Regions from separate parts of the Arthrobacter stackebrandtii genome, predicted to be linked through region 2. Evidence: predicted binding sites of a transcription regulator. Region 2 holds the regulator's gene; the other holds the start of a gene.
What was found. Region 2 encodes LexA, which represses DNA repair genes until DNA is damaged. Its sites were predicted from a motif close to TCGAACANNTGTTCGA; they were not measured.
Positions count from the first base shown of each region.

Region 1: JOF48_RS15790 (DUF6504 family protein) is a predicted target of LexA. The motif match lies at 1,585-1,600, and genes of this name have one in related genera.

Region 1 covers NZ_JAGIOI010000001.1:3,605,386-3,615,339, forward strand. The annotation lists gene JOF48_RS15780 (SOS response-associated peptidase) at 104-829, shown strand; gene JOF48_RS15785 (GNAT family N-acetyltransferase) at 887-1,393, opposite strand; gene JOF48_RS15790 (DUF6504 family protein) at 1,676-2,074, shown strand; gene JOF48_RS15795 (DNA polymerase III subunit alpha) at 2,067-5,567, shown strand; gene thrS (threonine--tRNA ligase) at 5,661-7,688, shown strand; gene JOF48_RS15805 (HIT family protein) at 7,685-8,323, shown strand; gene pgsA (phosphatidylinositol phosphate synthase) at 8,316-8,942, shown strand; gene pdxS (pyridoxal 5'-phosphate synthase lyase subunit PdxS) at 9,048-9,950, shown strand.
Region 2 covers NZ_JAGIOI010000001.1:65,561-75,514, reverse strand. The annotation lists gene miaB (tRNA (N6-isopentenyl adenosine(37)-C2)-methylthiotransferase MiaB) at 1-151, shown strand, start outside; gene miaA (tRNA (adenosine(37)-N6)-dimethylallyltransferase MiaA) at 214-1,116, shown strand; gene dapF (diaminopimelate epimerase) at 1,109-2,050, shown strand; gene JOF48_RS00325 (class I SAM-dependent methyltransferase) at 2,123-2,767, opposite strand; gene hflX (GTPase HflX) at 2,907-4,535, shown strand; gene JOF48_RS00315 (ATP-dependent DNA helicase) at 4,528-6,570, shown strand; gene lexA (transcriptional repressor LexA) at 6,716-7,459, opposite strand; gene JOF48_RS00305 (LysM peptidoglycan-binding domain-containing protein) at 7,737-8,111, shown strand; gene JOF48_RS00300 (histidinol-phosphate transaminase) at 8,195-9,292, shown strand; gene hisB (imidazoleglycerol-phosphate dehydratase HisB) at 9,468-9,954, shown strand, end outside.

The sequences.
Region 1 (9,954 bases), 3.5 Mb from region 2:
CGACGGCGGTGCCTGCCTTCCCGGCGCCCCGCCACCTCCCGCCCGGGCCCGCCATGGGCCGGGGGCGCCCCGCCGGGGCCGAAAGTGTGCCACCATGGTTTTCATGTGCGGACGCTATGTGATGGCAAGGGCAGTGGGCGACCTCGTGGCGGAGCTGGAGGCCGAGGCGGATGCCAACCTCGAGCTGCGCGCCTCATGGAACGTGGCACCCACCACGGATGTGCCCATTGTGCTGGAGCGGATCATCGACGGCGCCGTGCACCGGCAGGTCCATGTCGCCAAGTGGGGCCTGGTGCCCGGCTGGGCCAAGGACCCCGCGGTGGGCGTGCGCGCCTTCAACGCCCGCAGCGAAACGGCCGCCGAGAAGCCCACCTTCCGGGCCGCCATGAAGGCCAGGCGCTGCGGCGTCCCCGTGGAGGGCTATTTTGAATGGAAAAAGTCGCCCGACGGCAAGACCAAGCAACCGTATTTCGTGCACAGCACCGACGGCTCGCTCATTGTCTTCGCCGGGCTGTACGAGTGGTGGAAGGACCCTGCCAAGGAGGACGGCGCCCCTGACCAGTGGCTGCTCTCATGCACCATCCTGACCATGGCTTCCCCGCCCGACGGCGAATTGGCCACCCTGCATGACCGGCTCCCTGTGCCGCTGGGCAAGGACGGGCTGGTCGAATGGCTGGACCCCGGAACCAAGGATGCCGGCCCGCTGCTGGCCGCCGCACTGGACGAGGCCTGGGGCCTGGCTGCTGCGTGGGAGCTGGATGCGGTGGGCAGTGCGGTGGGCAATGTACGCAACAATGGCCCCGAATTGATCGAGGCCATTGAGGTGTAGCAGTGGTGGTGCACCCGGCAGCGCGCCCAAGGCGGGCCGTGCGCCGTCGTGCCGGTGTCAGTCTTCGGCAGACTCCGGGGACCAGCGGTGGAAGTCCAGCGAGAGGTAGAGTGCCAGCGCGGCGGAGTTGCTGGCCTCCACGCGCAGGGCCACGTCCTTCTGGCCCTCGTTGAAGAGCGTGTCCAGGGTGGCCAGGACCAGGTCCTCGGCCAGGCCGCGGCGGCGGTGCTCACGGTCCGTGATCAGTTCGATGATGAAGGGTGCTTCCGGGGTGTCATCGCCCACGGCGCGTTCGACGACGAGGACCGCGGCAACGATCTTGCCGCTTTCATCCAGGGCAACGTGGGATGCCTCGGGCAGGAACGGGCCGTACTTGCCCTCCAGGGAGGCTTGCATGTCGGCAATGGCCACCTCGAGTGAATCGCCGGCAACACCGGCGTCGTAGGCGGTGAAGTAGAGCTCGCCGAGGCGCGGAAGGTCGGTTGGCTGCACGGTGCGGGAAGTGATGTTCAACTCCCGCTCCAACGGAGTGGTTTTGGCGATGAGGGTGACCATGTCTGTCATGGAACGCTCCTTAAAAATCGTTGTGGCGCTGGTAGCGCGCCTGAACCAATGGCCGTAAGGCCATGGTAGACGCCCGTTGCGTTGTCAGCTATCTACATAACGCGATCGATGCCGAACTGGTGCCCGGACCGTGCGTTCTTCCCAATTGAGCGGTTACTTCCGCATGGAATTGAGCGTACACTGAAATTCAGTCGAACATATATACTAATCAAATTTGCGGCACTGGTATTCGGTGCGCGATTTGGGCCGGCAGTTGCTGCCGGCTGGGATGGGAGCACGTGCATGGGCATCTTTAGCGAGGCCGTGGATGTGATGTATTCAGCGCAGGGGGAGCCCGCGCAGCTGGTGTGGCGCGGGACGGTCTACGACGTGGCCCCGCATCCGCTGTGCTGGTATGAGCGCCGGGCCTGGTGGGAGCGTGACGAACGACTCCCGCCGGGCACCGGGGTGGGGGCCGTCGACACCCAGATCTGGCGCATGGTTCTCAGCGACGGCACGGCGCAGCCCTTCAGCCTGGACGTGGCCCACTACCGGCCCGCCGGCAGGTGGCGGGTCATAAAGATTTATGACCCGGAGGACGCCGTGTTTGCGGAGGACCCCGCGGACGGCGATCCTGGTGGCGCCGTGGACGCCGGCGGCGACTTTGGCCTGGACCCGGGGGAGGGGCTGGACGGTGCGTAACTTTGTCCACCTCCACGCCTCCTCAGCCTTCAGCGCCCACTTCGGTGTTTCGTGGCCGCAGGAACTGGTGGCGGCGGCCGCCGTTGACGGGGACGCACTGGGCATTGCGGACAGGGACGGGCTGTACGGTGCTGTCAAACATGTGAAGGCCTGCATGGCGGCCGGGATCGACCCCATCGTCGGCGTTGACCTGGCCGTGCTGGAGGAAGGCCCGGACGGGATGGAGACTGCCGGGCGGGTGGTGGTGCTGGCCCACGGCGGCAGCTCACTGCCGCCGGGAACAGGGTACGCGGCCCTGTGCCGGCTCGTCTCGTCAGCACATGCCCAGCCCAGGAACCGGGTCGGGCTGACCTTGGGGCAGCTGGCTGCGGGGGTGCTGGACGCGGCCAGCGGAAAGCCGGCCCTGACGGTGCTGCTGGGGCCTGATTCGCCCGTGGCAAGGGCCCTGAACGGGCGCAGGTACCTGCTGCCGAGGACCAGGTTCCTGGCATGGCGCGCGGCCATGCCCGCCGGGTCCATGGTGGTGGAGATCGTCAGCCACCAGAGCGAGCCCGGCGCGCCCATGAGCACCACGCACGCCGTGCGCATGCTGAAGCTGGCACAGGAATTCGATGTCCCGGCCGTGCTGAGCAACGCCGTCCGCTACGCCCGCGAGGTGGATGCCCCCACCGCCGACGTCCTGGACGCCGCCCGGAACATTGCCCCGCTGACGGCACTGGACAGGCACGAGGGCCTGCAGCGCACCAGCCGGGCCTGGCTCAAAAGTGCCGCGGACATGGAAGTGGTGGCACGGGAGGTCATCCGCCAGGGCGGCTGGGGCGGGGCGGAACTGCGGCAGCTGTGGGCCAACACCGCCCAGCTGGCCGACAAGTGCCGGCTTGACCCCGTGGCGGACCTCGGCTGGAAAACGCCCAGGACACCTGAAGCGCACGTGCTGGGCCTGTCCCAGCCTGCCGCCGCGGAACTGCGCCAGCGTGCCGAGTCGGGGCTGCACCAGCGCTTTGCCGGGCTGCGCGGGGAGAAGCTCCTAAAGGTGCGCAACCGGCTGGAGACGGAGCTGTCCACGATTTCCGGGCTGGGCTTTGACTCCTACTTCCTCACCGTGGCCGAGGTCTCCGAAATGATCCGCTCCATGGGGGTGCGCCGGGCCGCGAGAGGTTCGGGTGCGTCGTCGCTGGTCAACTACCTGCTGGGCATCAGCGCGGTGGACCCCATCGCCAACGATCTCCTCTTTGAGCGCTTCCTGTCCCTGGACCGCTCCACGCTGCCGGACATCGACCTCGACGTCGAAAGCGCCGAACGGCACAACGTGTACCGCCGCATCTTTGAGCGCTTCGGCTCCGAACGGGTCACCCTGATGAGCATGCAGAACAGCTACCGGGCCCGCGGAGCCGTCCGGGATGCCGGGCTGGCACTGGGGATGGACAAGGGGGAGATCGATGAAATCGCCAAGCAGCTGTGGCGGTTCTCTGCCGGATCCTTCCGGGAGGCGCTGGAGGAGAAGCCGGAGCTGCGCGACTTTGCCGCCCGCGTCCGGGAATCCCGAGGGCTGAACGGCCCGGAGGACCCGGACGGCACCTATGGCATGGACGGCACTGGCCTGCCGGACGGCACTGACGGCACAGGTTTCCGCGACGGCGGCGGGCACCGGGGAGGGGCGCAGCTGGACCTGCTGGTGGACCTCACCGAGCGCCTGGACTCCCTGCCGCGGCACATCTCCATGCACCCGTGCGGGGTGATCCTGGGGGACTCCTCGCTTCTGGACCGCACACCGGTGCAGCCCAGCGGCATGGGCCTGCCCATGAGCCAGTTCGACAAGCACGACATGGACGCCATGGGCATGCTCAAGCTGGATGTGCTTGGCGTGCGCATGCAAAGCGCCATGGCGTACGCGGTGCGTGAGGTCATCCGCCTGCACCCCTCGAAGGAGGCCGTGGCGGCGGAGGGCGGGCACGCACCGGACGCGCCGTTCATTGACGCCACCGGCGCCATAGACCTGGACGCCGTCCCGCTCGACGACGAACCCACCTTTGAGCTGATCCGCAGCACCCACACGCTGGGCTGCTTCCAGATCGAGTCCCCGGGCCAGCGGGAACTGGTGGGCAAGATGGCGCCCGCCGAGTTCAACGACCTCATTATCGACATCTCGCTCTTCCGCCCCGGGCCCATGCAGTCAAACATGGTCAAGCCCTTCCTGGAAAGCAGGGCCGGATTCGCCGCACCCCGCTACCCGCACCCCGACCTGGTCCCCGTCCTGGCGGAAACCCACGGCGTCACCGTGTTCCACGAACAGGTCCTGCGCACCTTCCACGTCATGACCGGATGCACGCTCTCACGCGCAGACGAATTCCGGCGCGCACTGGGCAAGGAAGATGTGGAGCCCGCGGTGGAAGCCTACTTTCGGGAGAAGGCAGCGGGACGGGGGTACGCGCCGTCGGCCATTGAAGAGGTGTGGGGGACGCTGAAGGCCTTTGGCAGCTTTGGCTTCTGCAAGGCGCACGGGGCAGCGTTCGCCGTGCCCACCTACCAGTCGGCCTGGCTGAAGGCGCACCACCCTGCCGAATTCCTCACCGGGCTGTGGGAACACGACCCCGGCATGTACCCGCGCCGGCTGCTTGTGGCCGAGGCGCGGCGCCTGGGCATCCCCATCCTGCCGCTGGACATCAACGCCAGCACCGGCGAGTACCGGGCCGAACGCACGCCGGACGGGACCACAGGGATCCGGCTGTCGCTGGCCGGGGTCTACGGTTTGAGCGGGACCGAGCTCAAGCGCATCGTTGCGGCCCAGCCCTACGACTCCCTCGCAGACCTGCGCGACCGGGCCAGGCTGAGCCGGCCCACCCTGAAACGCCTGGCCCAGCTTGGCGCCCTCGACTCCCTGCACAGCAAGGCGAAGGAACTCACGGGCAACACGGCCAACCGGGCCGACCTCGTGGCGCACGTCAACAGCCTGCCCGCCCGCTCGGCCAACAAGCGCAGCGAACCCATCTCCGGGCAGCTCGCCCTGCCCATGGAGGATGTGGAACTGGGTGCGCTCGCAGCCGAGCACCCGGCGCCCGCCATGGCGGAGACGGTGCGCACCGAGCTGGACCTGCTCTCCCTGGATGTCAGCGAACACCTGATGGGCAGCTACGCGCCCTACCTGGACGCGGTGGGCGTGCACCGGGCGGAGGAACTGCTGGGCCTGCGCAACAACACCGAGGTGCTGGTGGCCGGGGTGCGGATCGCCACCCAGACCCCGCCCATGCGCGGCGGGAAACGGGTGGTGTTCATCAGTGTTGATGACGGCACCGGCTGCGTGGACACCGTCTTCTTCTCCGAGGCGCAGGACAAGTCCGGGCCGCTGCTCTTTGGCACCCGCATGCTGCTGATTCGCGGCCTGACCCGGCGGACGGGCCCGCGCGGCATCACGGTGCAGGCGCTGGAGGCGTGGGACCTGCACGACACCGTCTCGCTGCCGGTGCCCGGCGCCGCGCCTGCGGCCGCCGGCTGACCGACCCGCCCGTGTTGGTGGGCGCCCGGCGAACCGATACCATCGAAGAGGCTCACAGCAACCCCCGTATGTTGCTTGGACAAGGAGCCGTACATGACAAACAAGGAGTTACCAGTGCCAGTGGATACACAGATCACCATTAATGTCGACGGCGAGACGACTGCGGTGGCCACCGGCACCACCGGCGCGGAGCTGTTCTTTGAACGCCGCGACGTTGTTGTCATGCGCGTCGACGGCGCCCTGAAGGACCTCGCAGCGGAACTCGTGGACGGCGCCTCCGTGGAAGCCGTCACGATCGATTCCCCCGACGGCCTGGACGTGCTGCGCCACTCCACCGCCCACGTCATGGCCCAGGCCGTGCAGCAGCTGCGCCCCGACGCGAAGCTCGGCATCGGCCCCTACATCACCGACGGCTTCTACTTCGACTTCGACGTCGCCGAGCCCTTCACTCCCGAAGACTTGAAGACGCTTGAGAAGATGATGCTCAAGATCGTCAACCAGAACCAGAAGTTTGCCCGCCGTGTGGTCTCCGAGGACGAGGCCCGCGAAGCCATGGCCAACGAGCCCTACAAGCTGGAGCTGCTGGGCAAGAAGAACGACGGCGACTCCGCCGAGGGCGTGAACGTTGAGGTGGGTGCCGGTGACATCACCATCTACTCCAACATCGACCGCAAGAGCGGTGAGGAAGTCTGGTGCGACCTCTGCCGCGGCCCGCACCTGCAAAACACGAAGCTGATCTCCAACGCCTTCGCCCTGACCCGCACCTCCGCTGCCTACTGGCTGGGCAACCAGAACAACCAGCAGCTGCAGCGCATCTACGGAACGGCCTGGCCCACCAAGGAAGCCCTCAAAGCCCACCAGGAGCGCATCGCCGAGGCCGAGCGCCGCGACCACCGCAAGCTTGGCGTGGAACTGGACCTGTTCTCCTTCCCGGACGAGCTGGGCTCCGGCCTGCCCATCTTCCACCCCAAGGGCGGCATCATCCGCAAGGAGATGGAGGACTACTCGCGCAAGCGCCACGTTGAGGCCGGCTACGAGTTCGTCTACACCCCGCACATCACCAAGGCCAACCTGTACGAGGTCTCCGGCCACCTGGACTGGTACCGGGACGGCATGTTCCCGCCCATGCACGTGGATGCCGAACTGAACGAGGACGGCACGGTGCGCAAGCCCGGCCAGGACTACTACCTCAAGCCCATGAACTGCCCCATGCACAACCTGATCTTCCGCTCCCGCGGACGCTCCTACAGGGAACTGCCACTGCGCCTGTTCGAATTCGGCTCGGTATACCGCTACGAGAAGTCCGGCGTGGTCCACGGCCTGACCCGCGTGCGCGGCATGACCCAGGACGACGCCCACATCTACTGCACCAAGGAGCAGATGAAGGATGAGCTCACCGAGACCCTGAACTTTGTCCTGTCCCTGCTGAAGGACTACGGACTGGAGGACTTCTACCTGGAACTGTCCACCAAGGATCCGGAAAAGTTTGTCGGAGACGACGCAGTCTGGGAGGAAGCCACCCAGACCCTGGCCGATGTCGCCCGCGAATCCGGCCTGGAACTCGTCGCCGACCCCGGCGGAGCCGCGTTCTACGGCCCCAAGATCTCCGTGCAGGCCAAGGATGCGCTGGGCCGCACCTGGCAGATGTCCACCATCCAGCTGGACTTCAACCTGCCCGAGCGTTTTGAGCTTGAGTACCAGGCAGCCGACGGCACACGCCAGCGCCCCGTCATGATCCACCGTGCCCTGTTCGGTTCCGTGGAGCGCTTCATGGGCGTGCTGACCGAGCACTACGCCGGCGCCTTCCCGGCCTGGCTTTCGCCGGTCCAGGTTGTGGCCATCCCCGTGGCCGAGGCCTTCAATGACTACATGTTCGACGTCGTCGCCCAGCTGAAGAAGGCCGGCATCCGTGCCGAGGTGGACATCTCCAGCGACCGCTTCCCGAAGAAGATCCGCACGGCCAGCAAGGACAAGATCCCGTTTGTCCTGATCGCCGGCGGCGACGACGCCGACGCCAACGCCGTCTCCTTCCGCTTCCGGGACGGCAGCCAGGACAACGGCGTGCCCGTTGAAGAGGCCGTCCGCCGCATTGTGGAGGCAGTCAGGAACCGCACGGCGTGAGCAATTTCGGTGGGGCGCCAGAGCCCGTTGTGGATGATTTTGAACTCCCCGGGGTTCCGGATGCCTTTCAGCGGCTGTGGACGCCCCACCGGCTCGCCTATGTCAAGGGCGGGCAGGAGCAGTTTTCCGGCAAGGACAGCTGCCCCTTTTGCGAAGCACCGAACCGCAGCGATGAACAGTCGCTGATTGTCCATCGCGGCAGGCTGAACTTCGTGGTGCTGAACCTGTACCCGTACAACCCCGGCCACCTGCTGGTCTGCCCGTACCGGCATGTGCCGGACTACACGGACCTGACGCTGGAGGAGACCGCCGAGTTCGCGGCCCTTTCGCAGCAGGCCATGCGGATTCTGCGCCAGGTGGCCAATCCCTCCGGCTTCAACCTGGGCATGAACCAGGGCGTGACCGGGGGTGCGGGCATTGCCGCGCACCTGCACCAGCACATTGTGCCCCGGTGGGGAGGGGACGGAAACTTCATGCCCATCATCGCCAGCACCAAAGCCATCACCCAGACACTGGCGGATGTGCGCCAGCAGGTGTCGGAAGCCTGGGCCGCGGTGCCGTCACCCGGAGGGTCGGCACAGTCCGGTCCCGGGCAGGGCGCAGGGAACGGCGAGGGGGCCGCGGCCGGTGCTTAACAAATACGCGCGGGCACTGTTTGCCGCCATCTTCACCCCTGTCGCCGCGCTCCTCGTGAGGATGCGTGTCTCACCCGACGCCGTCACCATCGTCGGCACCCTCGGCGTGGCCGCCGGGGCGCTCATCGGCTACCCCATGGGCGAGTTGTTTTGGGGCACAGTGGTCATCACTGTCTTCGTCTTTTCAGACATCGTCGACGGGCTCATGGCCCGCATGCTCGGCCGTTCCGGCAAGTGGGGCGCCTTTCTGGACTCCACGCTTGACCGCGTGGGCGACGGCGCCGTGTTCGCCGGCATCGTCGTTTGGTTCTACACCGGCGGCGACAACCGCTTCATCGCCTCCATGGCGCTGACATGCCTGGTGCTGGGCTCCATCGTCTCCTATGCCAAGGCCCGGGCCGAGGGCCTGGGCATGACCGCCAACGTGGGCATCGCCGAACGCTCGGACCGGCTCGTGGTCGTCCTCGTGGCGACCGGGCTGGTGGGCCTGGGCATCCCGGAAGCCGTGCTCGCCGTCGTGCTTGTCCTGCTGGCCATTGCCAGCCTGGTCACGGTGTTCCAAAGGGTCGGCACGGTGCGGCGCCAGGCGCTGGCGGAAAGCCTTCCCTCAGGACAGTAACACCTGTTTTTATCCCCTCCGGGCCCCGGAATAGACTGAGGCTGCCGGTGCCACGGATCACGTGCGCCGGCTCTCACATACTGTTCCGTCCCAGAGGGGTTTTTTGTGTCTACACCCGAGGTAACACCTGTCACCGGCAGCAGCCGGGTCAAGCGCGGCATGGCCGACATGCTCAAGGGCGGCGTCATCATGGACGTGGTCAACGTTGAGCAGGCAAAGATTGCCGAAGACGCCGGCGCCGTGGCTGTCATGGCCCTCGAGCGCGTGCCCGCCGACATCCGTGCCCAGGGCGGCGTCTCCCGCGCCAGCGACCCTGACATGATCGACGCCATCATCGCCGCCGTGTCCATCCCGGTCATGGCGAAGGCCCGGATCGGCCACTTCGTCGAGGCGCAGGTCCTGGAGCACCTCGGCGTGGACTACGTGGACGAGTCCGAGGTCCTGACCCCGGCCGACTACGAGCACCACATCGACAAGTGGAACTTCAAGGTGCCCTTCGTCTGCGGCGCCACGAACCTGGGCGAAGCCCTGCGCCGCATCAACGAGGGCGCTGCCATGATCCGCTCCAAGGGCGAGGCCGGCACCGGTGACGTCTCCAACGCCACGGGCCACATGCGCAAGATCCGTTCCGAGATCGCCAAGCTGGCCGCCCTGCCCGAGGACGAGCTGTACGTGGCCGCCAAGGAACTGCAGGCACCCTACGAACTCGTGAAGGAAGTTGCCGCGACCGGCAAGCTCCCCGTGGTTCTGTTCACCGCCGGTGGCATCGCCACCCCGGCAGACGCCGCCATGATGATGCAGCTCGGCGCCGACGGTGTGTTCGTGGGCTCCGGCATCTTCAAGTCCGGCAACCCGGCCCAGCGCGCCGCCGCCGTGGTCAAGGCCACCACGTTCTTCGACGACCCCTCGGTCATTGCGGACGTCTCGCGCGGCCTCGGTGAGGCCATGGTCGGCATCAACGTCGCCGACATCCCCGAGCCGCACCGCCTCGCCGAGCGCGGCTGGTAACCCC
Region 2 (9,954 bases):
GACGTACCGGCTCCGCCGCTCCCGCGCGGGCGATGCCTGGGATCTGGCCCAGGCAGAGTCCTGCGGGGTGCCGGCCGCCAGCGGCCAGTCCGACGGCGCCCGGCCGAAGGTCAGCCTGGGCATGCCCGTCCTCCCTGTCAGGACAGCGTGAACCCTGCGGCTGCGCAGGCAACGGAGCCAGGCACTGCAGCAGTCGGTGCGCCAGCCCTTCCCCTGGTGGCCGTGGTAGGTCCCACGGGCTCCGGCAAGTCCGAGCTGGCCCTGGAATTGGCTGAGCGCTTCAACGGCGAGGCCATCAACGCCGACTCCATGCAGTTCTATCGCGGCATGGACATTGGTACGGCCAAGCTGCCGCCGGCGGAACGCCGCGGCATCCGGCACCACCTGATGGATTTCCTCAGCGTCCGGGAAGATACCACGGTGGCGGACTTCCAGCGGATGGCCCGCGCCGCCGTCGCGGACGTCCGCTCCCGCGGCAGGCTGCCCATCCTGGTGGGCGGATCCGGGCTGTACAACAGGGCTGCCATCGATGTCCTGGAATTCCCGGGCACCGATCCGCAACTGCGGGCGGCGCTGGAGACAGACCTGGAACGGCACGGGTTGTCCGCGCTCCTGGCCCGGCTGGCGGAAGTTGATCCGGTCTCCGCAGCCCGAATCAATGACGGCAAGCGCGCGGTCCGGGCCCTGGAGGTCCATGCCCTGACCGGCCGCCCGTTCAGCTCCTTCATGCCCGAGCGCGAGTACGTCACCCCCACGGTCCAAATCGGCCTGAACGGCGACCGCGCCGAGCTTCACGACCGCCTCGCCCAGCGCGTGCACAGGATGGTGGATTCCGGCCTGCTCGCCGAAGTGGAGGCACTCATCCCCAAGGGGCTGAGGGAGGGCCGCACGGCGCACAAGGCGCTCGGCTACCAGCAGTTCCTGCGGGTCATTGACGGCGAATCGACGGTGGCGGCGGCCAGCGAGGAAACCATTGTCGCGACACGCCAGTTCGCCCGCCGCCAGCTCACCTGGTTCCGTGCCGACCCCCGCGTGCACTGGCTTGACTGGGCGCAGCCGGACCTCGGTGCGGCCGCAGCGGAGCTTGTCCGTGCCTTACCCTTAAGCAATGACTGACGACACCTCACCGCTGACCGGCTTGCGCTTCTCAAAGGGACACGGCACCGGCAACGACTTTGTCCTCATGGCCGACCCCGATGGCGCCCGCCCCCTGTCCACAGAGCAGATCGCGCGCCTGTGCGACCGCCACAGGGGCCTGGGCGGCGACGGATTCATCCGTGCCGTCCGCTCGCGGGCGCTCCCGGAAGGCGCCGCCGCGCTGGCGGAGAACCCGGATGCCGAATGGTTCATGGACTACTACAACGCCGACGGCTCACTCTCGGAGATGTGCGGCAACGGGGTGCGCGTCTTCATCCACTTCCTCCTCACCCAGGGGCTCGTGGCGCTGGAGGACGGCGGGGAACTGTCCATCGGCACCCGCGCCGGTATCAAAAAGGTGGCGCGAACGGCCGCCGGCTACCGGGTGGACATGGGACCGTGGGACTTCATCCACCCCAGCCATGCCGCCGAGCGCGGCGTCGACTCCGTGGTGGAGGCCGCAGGCCTGGCCGAACCGCGGCCCGCCCTGTCCATCACCATGGGCAACCCCCACACGGTGGTGGCCCTCGAGGAGACCGCGGACCTGGCTGCGCTGGACCTGGCCGGCACGCCGGCCGTCATCCCGGTTCCGCCGTCCGGAACCAATGTGGAGTTTGTGCTGCCGGCGGATCCCCTGGTGACGGACGACGTCGGACACATCAGCATGCGCGTCCACGAACGCGGGGTGGGGGAGACCCTGTCCTGCGGCACGGGTGCCTGCGCGGCTGCTGCCGCCACCCGCTTTTGGGCCGGTGCCGGCGCGCCCGATGCCTGGTCCGTGGCGGTCCCCGGCGGCGTGGTGGGCGTGCGGTTCTTCCCCGGTGCCGATGGGCGCGAGCATGTGGAACTGAGCGGGCCGGCCGTCATGGTCGCCGAGGGCGTGCTGGCGGACGGGCTGCTCCAACAGCTCTAGGGTTTCGGCTGCTCCGGCAGCCATGGGGATCCAGCAGTGCCCGGTTTCCGGCAGCGCCCGGGCCACAGCGCCTTAGGGGTGGTCGCGAACCACGCGCAGGATGCGGAATGCCTTGTGGGTGGAGTCGCGGCTCACGCTGAAGCCGGCCTCCGGGAACTGTTCGGCAAGCTCGGCGGCAAGCCAGCGCTGCAGCGAATCGGAGCCCAGGTTCTTTTGCACCACCAGGTAGGCGTTGCCGTGCTGCGCCAGGCGCGGCAGCCACATCAGCAGGATTGAATGCAGCTCCGACTTGCCCACACGGATCGGCGGGTTGGACCAGATCGTGTTGAAGCGCACGGCGGGGTCAACGGCGTCGGGCGTGGAGGCCTTCACGTTGTCCAGCCCCAGGGCCGACGCGTTGTCGCGGGTCAGTTCGATGGAACGCTCATTGACGTCGACGGCGTAGACGGTCGCGGCGGGGGAGCGCAGGGCCAGGGTCAGGGCAATGGGGCCCCAGCCGCAGCCAATGTCCAGCAGGTTCCCTTCCCCTGCCGGCGGCGGTGCTTCGTTGAGCAGGATGACGGTGCCCTTGTCCACTCCGTCTGGGCTGAAAATGCCGCCGGCCGTCTGCAGGCTGCGCTTCTCCCCGGCCAGGACCACGCTGAGGGGTCGGCGTTTCATCGGCGTTGCCGGCTGTGAACTGAAATAGTGCTCTGCACCCTGAGTACCCATAGTCATGCCAGATTAGTGCCCAAACCGCGGTTTGTGTATCTAGGCGCACCTAACCGCAGTGGCCGTTATCCACAGCACGGGGTGGGCGAAGGTGTGCGTGTGGGCGGGCCGGACTACGATTGGGGTAAGAGACTATAAGGAGAACATGTCCAACGCATCTGCACCCCACCCATCCGACGACGACCAGCAGGACCGCAACGAATCCGGCACGGAGCTTTCCGCTGCCGAGATTGAGGCGGTAATTGACCGGATCCTCGCCAAGGATGCGGCGGCCGTGCGCGCCGTGCGGGAAGAGCAGGACCTGGACGCGCAGGACCCCCACGGAGGCACCGCGGCCGCCCGACCCCTGAAGGGATCCGCGCAGGCGGTTTCCTCCCTCGACTTCCAGCACAGCCGTTTTGACGGAGACCAGAGCGAGCTCGCCGACCGCAACGCGCTGCGCCGCCAGGCCAGCCTGTCCACCGAGCTGGAGGACGTGTCCGAGGTTGAATACCGCCAGCTGCGGCTGGAACGGGTGGTATTGGCCGGACTCTGGTCCGTAGGCACCATGGCCGACGCCGAGAACTCCCTGCGTGAACTGGCCGCACTCGCTGAAACAGCCGGCTCAGAGGTCCTGGACGGACTGGTGCAGCGGCGCGCCAAGCCTGACCCTGCCACATTCCTGGGCCAGGGCAAGGCGCAGGAACTCAAGGAAATCGTCCACGCCACCGGGGCCGACACCGTCATCATTGACGGCGACCTCTCCCCGTCGCAGCGGCGCACCCTGGAGGAAGTCGTCAACGTCAAGGTCATCGACCGCACGGCGCTGATTCTGGACATTTTTGCACAACACGCGCAGTCCCGCGAAGGCCGGGCCCAGGTCGAACTGGCCCAGATGGAATACCTGCTGCCGCGCCTGCGCGGCTGGGGCGAGTCAATGTCCCGGCAGGCGGGCGGCCGGGTGGGCACAGCCGGCGGCGGTATCGGCTCCCGCGGCCCCGGTGAAACAAAGATGGAACTGGACCGGCGAAAGATCCGCACCCGGATGGCCAAGCTGCGCCGGGAAATTGCCGCCATGGCACCGGCCCGGGAGACCAAGCGGGCCAACCGCAAGCGCAACAGCGTCCCCTCCGTCGCCATTGCCGGCTACACCAACGCCGGCAAGTCGTCCCTGCTGAACAGGCTCACCAACGCAGGGGTGCTGGTGGAGAATGCGTTATTCGCCACGCTTGATCCCACCGTCCGCAAGACAGAGACCGCCGACGGCCTCGGCTACACGCTCGTGGACACCGTGGGCTTCGTCCGTGCGCTGCCAACCCAGCTGGTGGAGGCTTTCCGCTCCACCCTGGAGGAAGTGGCGGATGCGGACCTGATCCTGCACATTGTGGATGCCTCCCACCCAGACCCCGAAGGGCAGATCTCTGCCGTCCGGAACGTCTTTGGCGAGGTTGGCGCGCTGCAGGTCCCCGAGATCATCATCCTGAACAAGGCAGACATCGCCGACCCCTTCGTCGTGGAGCGGCTGCGCCAGCGCGAACCGCGCTCCGTGGTGGTCTCGGCCCGCACGGGGGAAGGCATCGAAGAGCTGCTTGCGGCCATTGCCGAGGGCATCCCGCACCCCAGCGTCACCCTTACGCTGATGGTGCCCTATGACCGCGGCGACGTCCTGAACAAGCTGCACCGCAGCGATTCGGAAATCATCAGCCTTGAGCACGGCGAACACGGCACGCTGGTGAATGTGCGTGTCCGTGAGGACCTGGCTGCTGAAGTGGAACCGTTTGTCCAGCATGCCTGAGAGTGCCCAGCCTTCGAGTGAACTTTCCGTGCAGGCCCTGGAACTGCTGGACCGAGCCGTGGAAACCATGGGCGGCCAGCGCCGCGACGGCCAGCACGAAATGGTCCGCAGGGTGGTGGGGGCCATCGAGAAGAATGAGCACCTGCTCGTCCAGGCAGGCACCGGCACGGGAAAATCCCTTGCCTACCTGATTCCGCTCATCGTCAATTCACTGACCAGCGACAAACCCGCCGTGGTGGCCACGGCAACACTGGCACTGCAGGCGCAGATTGTGGGCCGCGATGTTCCCCGGCTGCTTGCAGCCCTGGAGCCATTGCTGCCACGCCCCATCGATGTTGCCCTGGTCAAGGGACGCAGCAACTACGTCTGCAAACAAAAGCTTGGCGGCGGCTTCCCCAGCGAGGACCAAGGCGAGGGTGCACTGTTCAGCCTGGGGGAGGACAACAGCGTCGCCCACCTGCCGGGGGCCGGCACGGGACCCACCTCGGCCCTGGGCAAGGAAGTGGTGCGGCTGCGGGAATGGGCCCAGGACTCCGAAACGGGCGACCGTGACGAACTGGTCCCCGGCGTCACCGACAAGGCCTGGCGGCAGGTTTCTGTCACTTCCATGGAATGCCTGGGTGCCGCAAAATGCCCGCTCGCCACGGAGTGCTTCTCCGAGTTGGCCCGGGCACGCGGTGCCGACGCCGACATCGTGGTGACCAATCACGCCATGCTGGCCATCAGCGCGTTCGAGGGCATCGCCGTGCTTCCCGAATACGACGTCGTGGTGGTGGACGAGGCCCACGAACTGCAGGACAGGGTAACCGGGGCCGTCACCGGCCAGCTCTCCGTGCAGATGGTGCAGGCCGCGGCCTCCAGCACCCGCAAGCACACGGGCGTCTCCGTGGACGCGCTGCATGCCGGCGCCACGGCACTGGACTTTGCCCTGGCCGGGGTGCCCGAAGGCCTTATGCCCAACGGGCTCAACGAGGCCCAGTCCCAGGCCGTCGAGCAGGTGCGCGATGCCGTGCGTGCGGCCCTCTCCGACTCCAAGCCGGACGGGAATGCCGCCGTTGACGGCGGGCGGTCCATTGCCAGGTCTAGATTGAACCTGGTCTTCGACCTGTGCGAACGCCTGCTTGCCGCTGCCGATGCCGGCGAAGTGGTGTGGGCCTCCCGCCCCGGCACCTTCGCACCCGGGAAAGGCTACCAAAAAGCCGACCCCAATGAACCCGCCACCATCAACATCGCCCCGTTGAGCGTTGCCATGAAGCTTCGGGAGGGACTGTTTGCGGACCGTACGGTGGTGCTCACATCGGCCACCCTGGCCATTGGCGATTCCTTCCAGGCCACGGCCGGTGGGCTGGGCCTGCTGGGCCCCAGCGCGCCTGCCTGGAGCGGGGCCGACGTCGGTTCCCCCTTTGACTACCCCAAGCAGGGCATGCTGTACGTGGCCGCCCACCTGCAGAAACCCGGTTTCGGCACGTCTCCGGAACAGCTGGACGAGCTGGCCGAGCTCATCACCGCGGCCGGAGGCGGGACCCTTGCACTCTTCTCCTCCCGGCGGGCGGCGGAAGACGCTGCCGAAAAGCTGCGCAAGAAGCTCAAAATGAAGATCCTGTGCCAGGGCGACTCCTCAATGTCCGGTCTCATCAAGCAGTTTGCCGACGAACCGGACACCTGCCTGTTCGGCACCATGTCGCTGTGGCAGGGTGTTGATGTCCAGGGTGCATCCTGCCGCCTGGTCGTCATCGACAGGATCCCGTTCCCGCGTCCCGACGACCCTCTCGTCACCGCCCGCGCACGGGCCGTTGCCCAGAGTGGTGGCGACGGATTCATCGCCATTTCCGCCACCCATGCCGCCGTGCGGCTGGCACAGGGCGTGGGGCGGCTGATCCGCTCCAGCCAGGACCGCGGCGTGGTTGCGGTTCTTGACTCTCGGCTGGCGAACGCCAGCTACGGCGGATTCCTGCGGGCGGCCCTGCCACCATTCTGGGCGACGAAGGACCGTGCCGTGGCACTGTCTGCCCTCAAGCGCCTCTCCGGCAAGTAGGCGGCGTACGGCGGAAGGGCAGTGCTGCTGCACACCGCAGCGGTCCAGCGTAGAAGGACAGACGCGAAGGAGGCGCCCCGGACCATGGTCCGGGGCGCCTCCTTCGCGTCAGTTGCCTTGTTGCCGTGCCGCGGAGCAGTGCCGCCTACAGGCTGCGCAGCACGGAGACCACCTTGCCCATGATGGTCGCGTGGTCGCCGAGGATCGGCTCGTAGCGGGTGTTCTGGGGCAGCAGCCAGATGTGGCCGTCGCGCTGGCGGAATGTCTTGACGGTGGCCTCATCTTCAAGAAGTGCCGCAACAATGTCGCCGTTGTTGGCGGTGTTCTGCTGGCGCACCACCACCCAGTCGCCGTCGCAGATGGCGGCGTCGATCATGGAGTCTCCCTGCACCTTCAGCATGAACAGCTCTCCGCTGCCCACGATCTGGCGTGGCAGCGGCATGATGTCATCCACAGCCTGGTCGGCCAGGATGGGTCCGCCGGCGGCGATGCGGCCAACAAGCGGCACGAACGCGGTGTCTGAGGAACTGCTGAGTTCGGCAAAGTTCAGGCCGTTGGAGCTGCGCAGTGACTTGGGTGAACTCACGCCCTCGATTTCCACCTTGCCGTCGTCCAGGACCAGCGGGATGAGGACCTCCATGGCCCGGGGGCGCTTGGGGTCGCGCCGCAGGTAGCCATGGCGTTCAAGCTGCGTGAGCTGGTGCGTGACGCTGGACAGGCTGGCGAGCCCCACGGAATCGCCGATCTCGCGCATTGACGGCGGGTAGCCCTTGTCCGCGATGGAGCGCTGGATGCACTCAAGGATCTTCTTTTGCCGCACGGTGAGCCCCTTCATGCCGGCGCGGCTGGGTGCCTGGGGGATGCGGTGCGGTGGGTCGGGAAGCTCCATGGTTCCATCGGTCCTTTCGTGGCTGCACCAAACAATGTCAGTGCCTGCTGGTGGACTGCTTCTAGCGGCCAATCCTTGTACTGCAAGTTTAAGCCACGCGGGGGTGAATTTCAAACGTTTGTTCTATCAGCCCTTGGCAAGTGTCGTCCGTAGATGCTAAAACTGTACTAGTAGCAAGTTAGAACATACGTTCTATCGAAGATATGAAGCATGGAAAGTTGATCCTAGGGGTGCTTGTGGCCGCGGATCCAACTCCACAGCGAAAGGACCAGAAGTCATGAACGCAATGGTTGCAACGGCACCATCACTGCCCGCACTCCACGGGCTCCAGCTGACCCGGCGCGGCCGGCTCGTCTTCTTCGGCATCCCTGCCATCGTTTCGGCAGCGGCCCTGGTGTTCGCATGCCTGGGCATCATTTTCGGTTCCATGGTCAGCCCGGCCCATGCTGCCACCCAGTTCTCCACCGTCGACATGGCCGACTACGCCACCACCGTGACCGTGCTGGAGGGCGACAGCCTGTGGAGCATTGCCGCTGGGGTAGACCCGGACCGGAATGTCCGGGACGTCGTGCAGGAGATCGTGGCCCTGAACCAGCTTGGGGCCGGAGTCCTGCATGCGGGCCAGCAGTTGTTTGTCCCTCTGCCCAAGTAGCCCCTGCATCCGGGCTTCGTCATCGGCGTCCGTACGGCGAAACGATTTCGCCGTTTGCCGGTCACTGCAAATAAGCTGGAGCCATGGATCAGTTCGAACGCCTCGCACAATTGCCCCTCCGCGACGACCTGCGCGGCCAGCACCCCTACGGTGCACCGCAGCTGGATGTTCCCATCCTGCTCAACGTCAACGAAAACACCTTTGGTGTTCCGCAGGATGCCAGGGATGCCATCCTCGCCGCCGTTGCCGCCGAACTGGACCACCTCAACCGCTACCCGGACCGGGAATTCACCACCCTGCGGCAGGAACTTGCCGCCTACCTGGGCCACGGCCTGGCTGAAGGGAACATTTGGGCCGCCAACGGCTCCAACGAAGTCCTCCAGCAGCTCCTTCAGGCGTTCGGCGGGCCCGGCCGCTCCGTCATGGGCTTCCCTCCCACATACTCCATGTACCCGCTGCTCGCCAGCGGAACCGGAACCAGCTACCTTGCCGGCGTCCGTGCCGGGGACTACGGCCTCAGCGCCGAATCGGCCGCAGCGCAGGTACGGGAACAGGCACCCAGCATCGTCATCCTGTGCTCACCCAACAACCCCACCGGGACGGCACTTGGCCTGGACGTGGTCGAGGCTGTCTACGAAGCCGGCGAGGCCTCAAGGACCATTGTGATCGTTGACGAGGCGTACGCCGAGTTCTCCCACACCGGAACAAGCAGTGCGCTTGGCCTGCTTGAGGGCCGGCCCCGCCTGGTTGTCTCGCGCACCATGAGCAAGGCCTTCGCCATGGCCGGCGCCCGGCTGGGCTACCTGGCCGCCGCCCCGGAGGTCACCGACGCGCTGCGCCTGGTCCGTCTGCCGTACCACCTCTCGGCCATCACCCAGGCGGCCGCCGTTGCCGCCCTGCGCAACTCCGAGTCACTGCTGGCCAATGTTGAGGCCATCAAGGTCCAGCGGGACCGCATCGTCGAGGGGCTGGTGGAGCTGGGCCTGACGCCCGCGCCGTCTGACTCCAATTTTGTCTTCTTTGGCGGGCTCGAGGACCCCAATGCCGTATGGGAGGCGCTGCTGGCCCGAGGTGTCCTCATTCGCGATGTCGGAATCCCGGGACACCTGCGCGTTACCGCCGGCACGGAGGCCGAAACCACGGCGTTCCTTGACGGCATGCGCGCCATCCTCGCCGGTTGACGCGTCGGCGCGTTCCGGCGTCGTCCCCGGCCGGAGCGGCGACCGCCGGGTGGACTGTTTGGGCAATACCTCGCCCTCTCTCCTAAACTGGAGACAATCACAAAGACGTTTGTGCGCCCGTTGCTGCCCTGCGCCGCCGGGCAGGGATGCGCACGTGGACCAAAGGACTGCTGCAATGACTGAGATTACGCCCGGCCAGGGTCGGACCGCCCGTTTGGAGCGTGCCACGAGCGAGTCGAGTGTCATGGTTGAGATCAACCTTGACGGGACCGGGGTGTCCAGCATCGACACGTCCGTGCCGTTCTACGACCACATGCTCACGGCACTGTCCAAGCACTCGCTGATCGACATGAACATCAAGGCCACCGGCGACACCCACATCGACGCCCACCACACGGTGGAGGATGTGGCGATCTCCCTGGGCGAGGTCCTGAGGGTGGCGCTGGGCAACAAGGCTGGCATTCGCCGCTTCGGCGAGGCCACCATCCCGCTCGACGAGGCCCTGGCCAACGCCGTTGTGGATGTCTCCGGCCGCCCGTACCTCGTGCACGGCGGAGAACCCGCGGGCCAGGAGTACCACCTGATCGGCGGACACTTCACCGGTTCGCTGACCCGCCACGTTTTTGAAGCCATCACGCTGCACGCCCAGATCTGCCTGCACA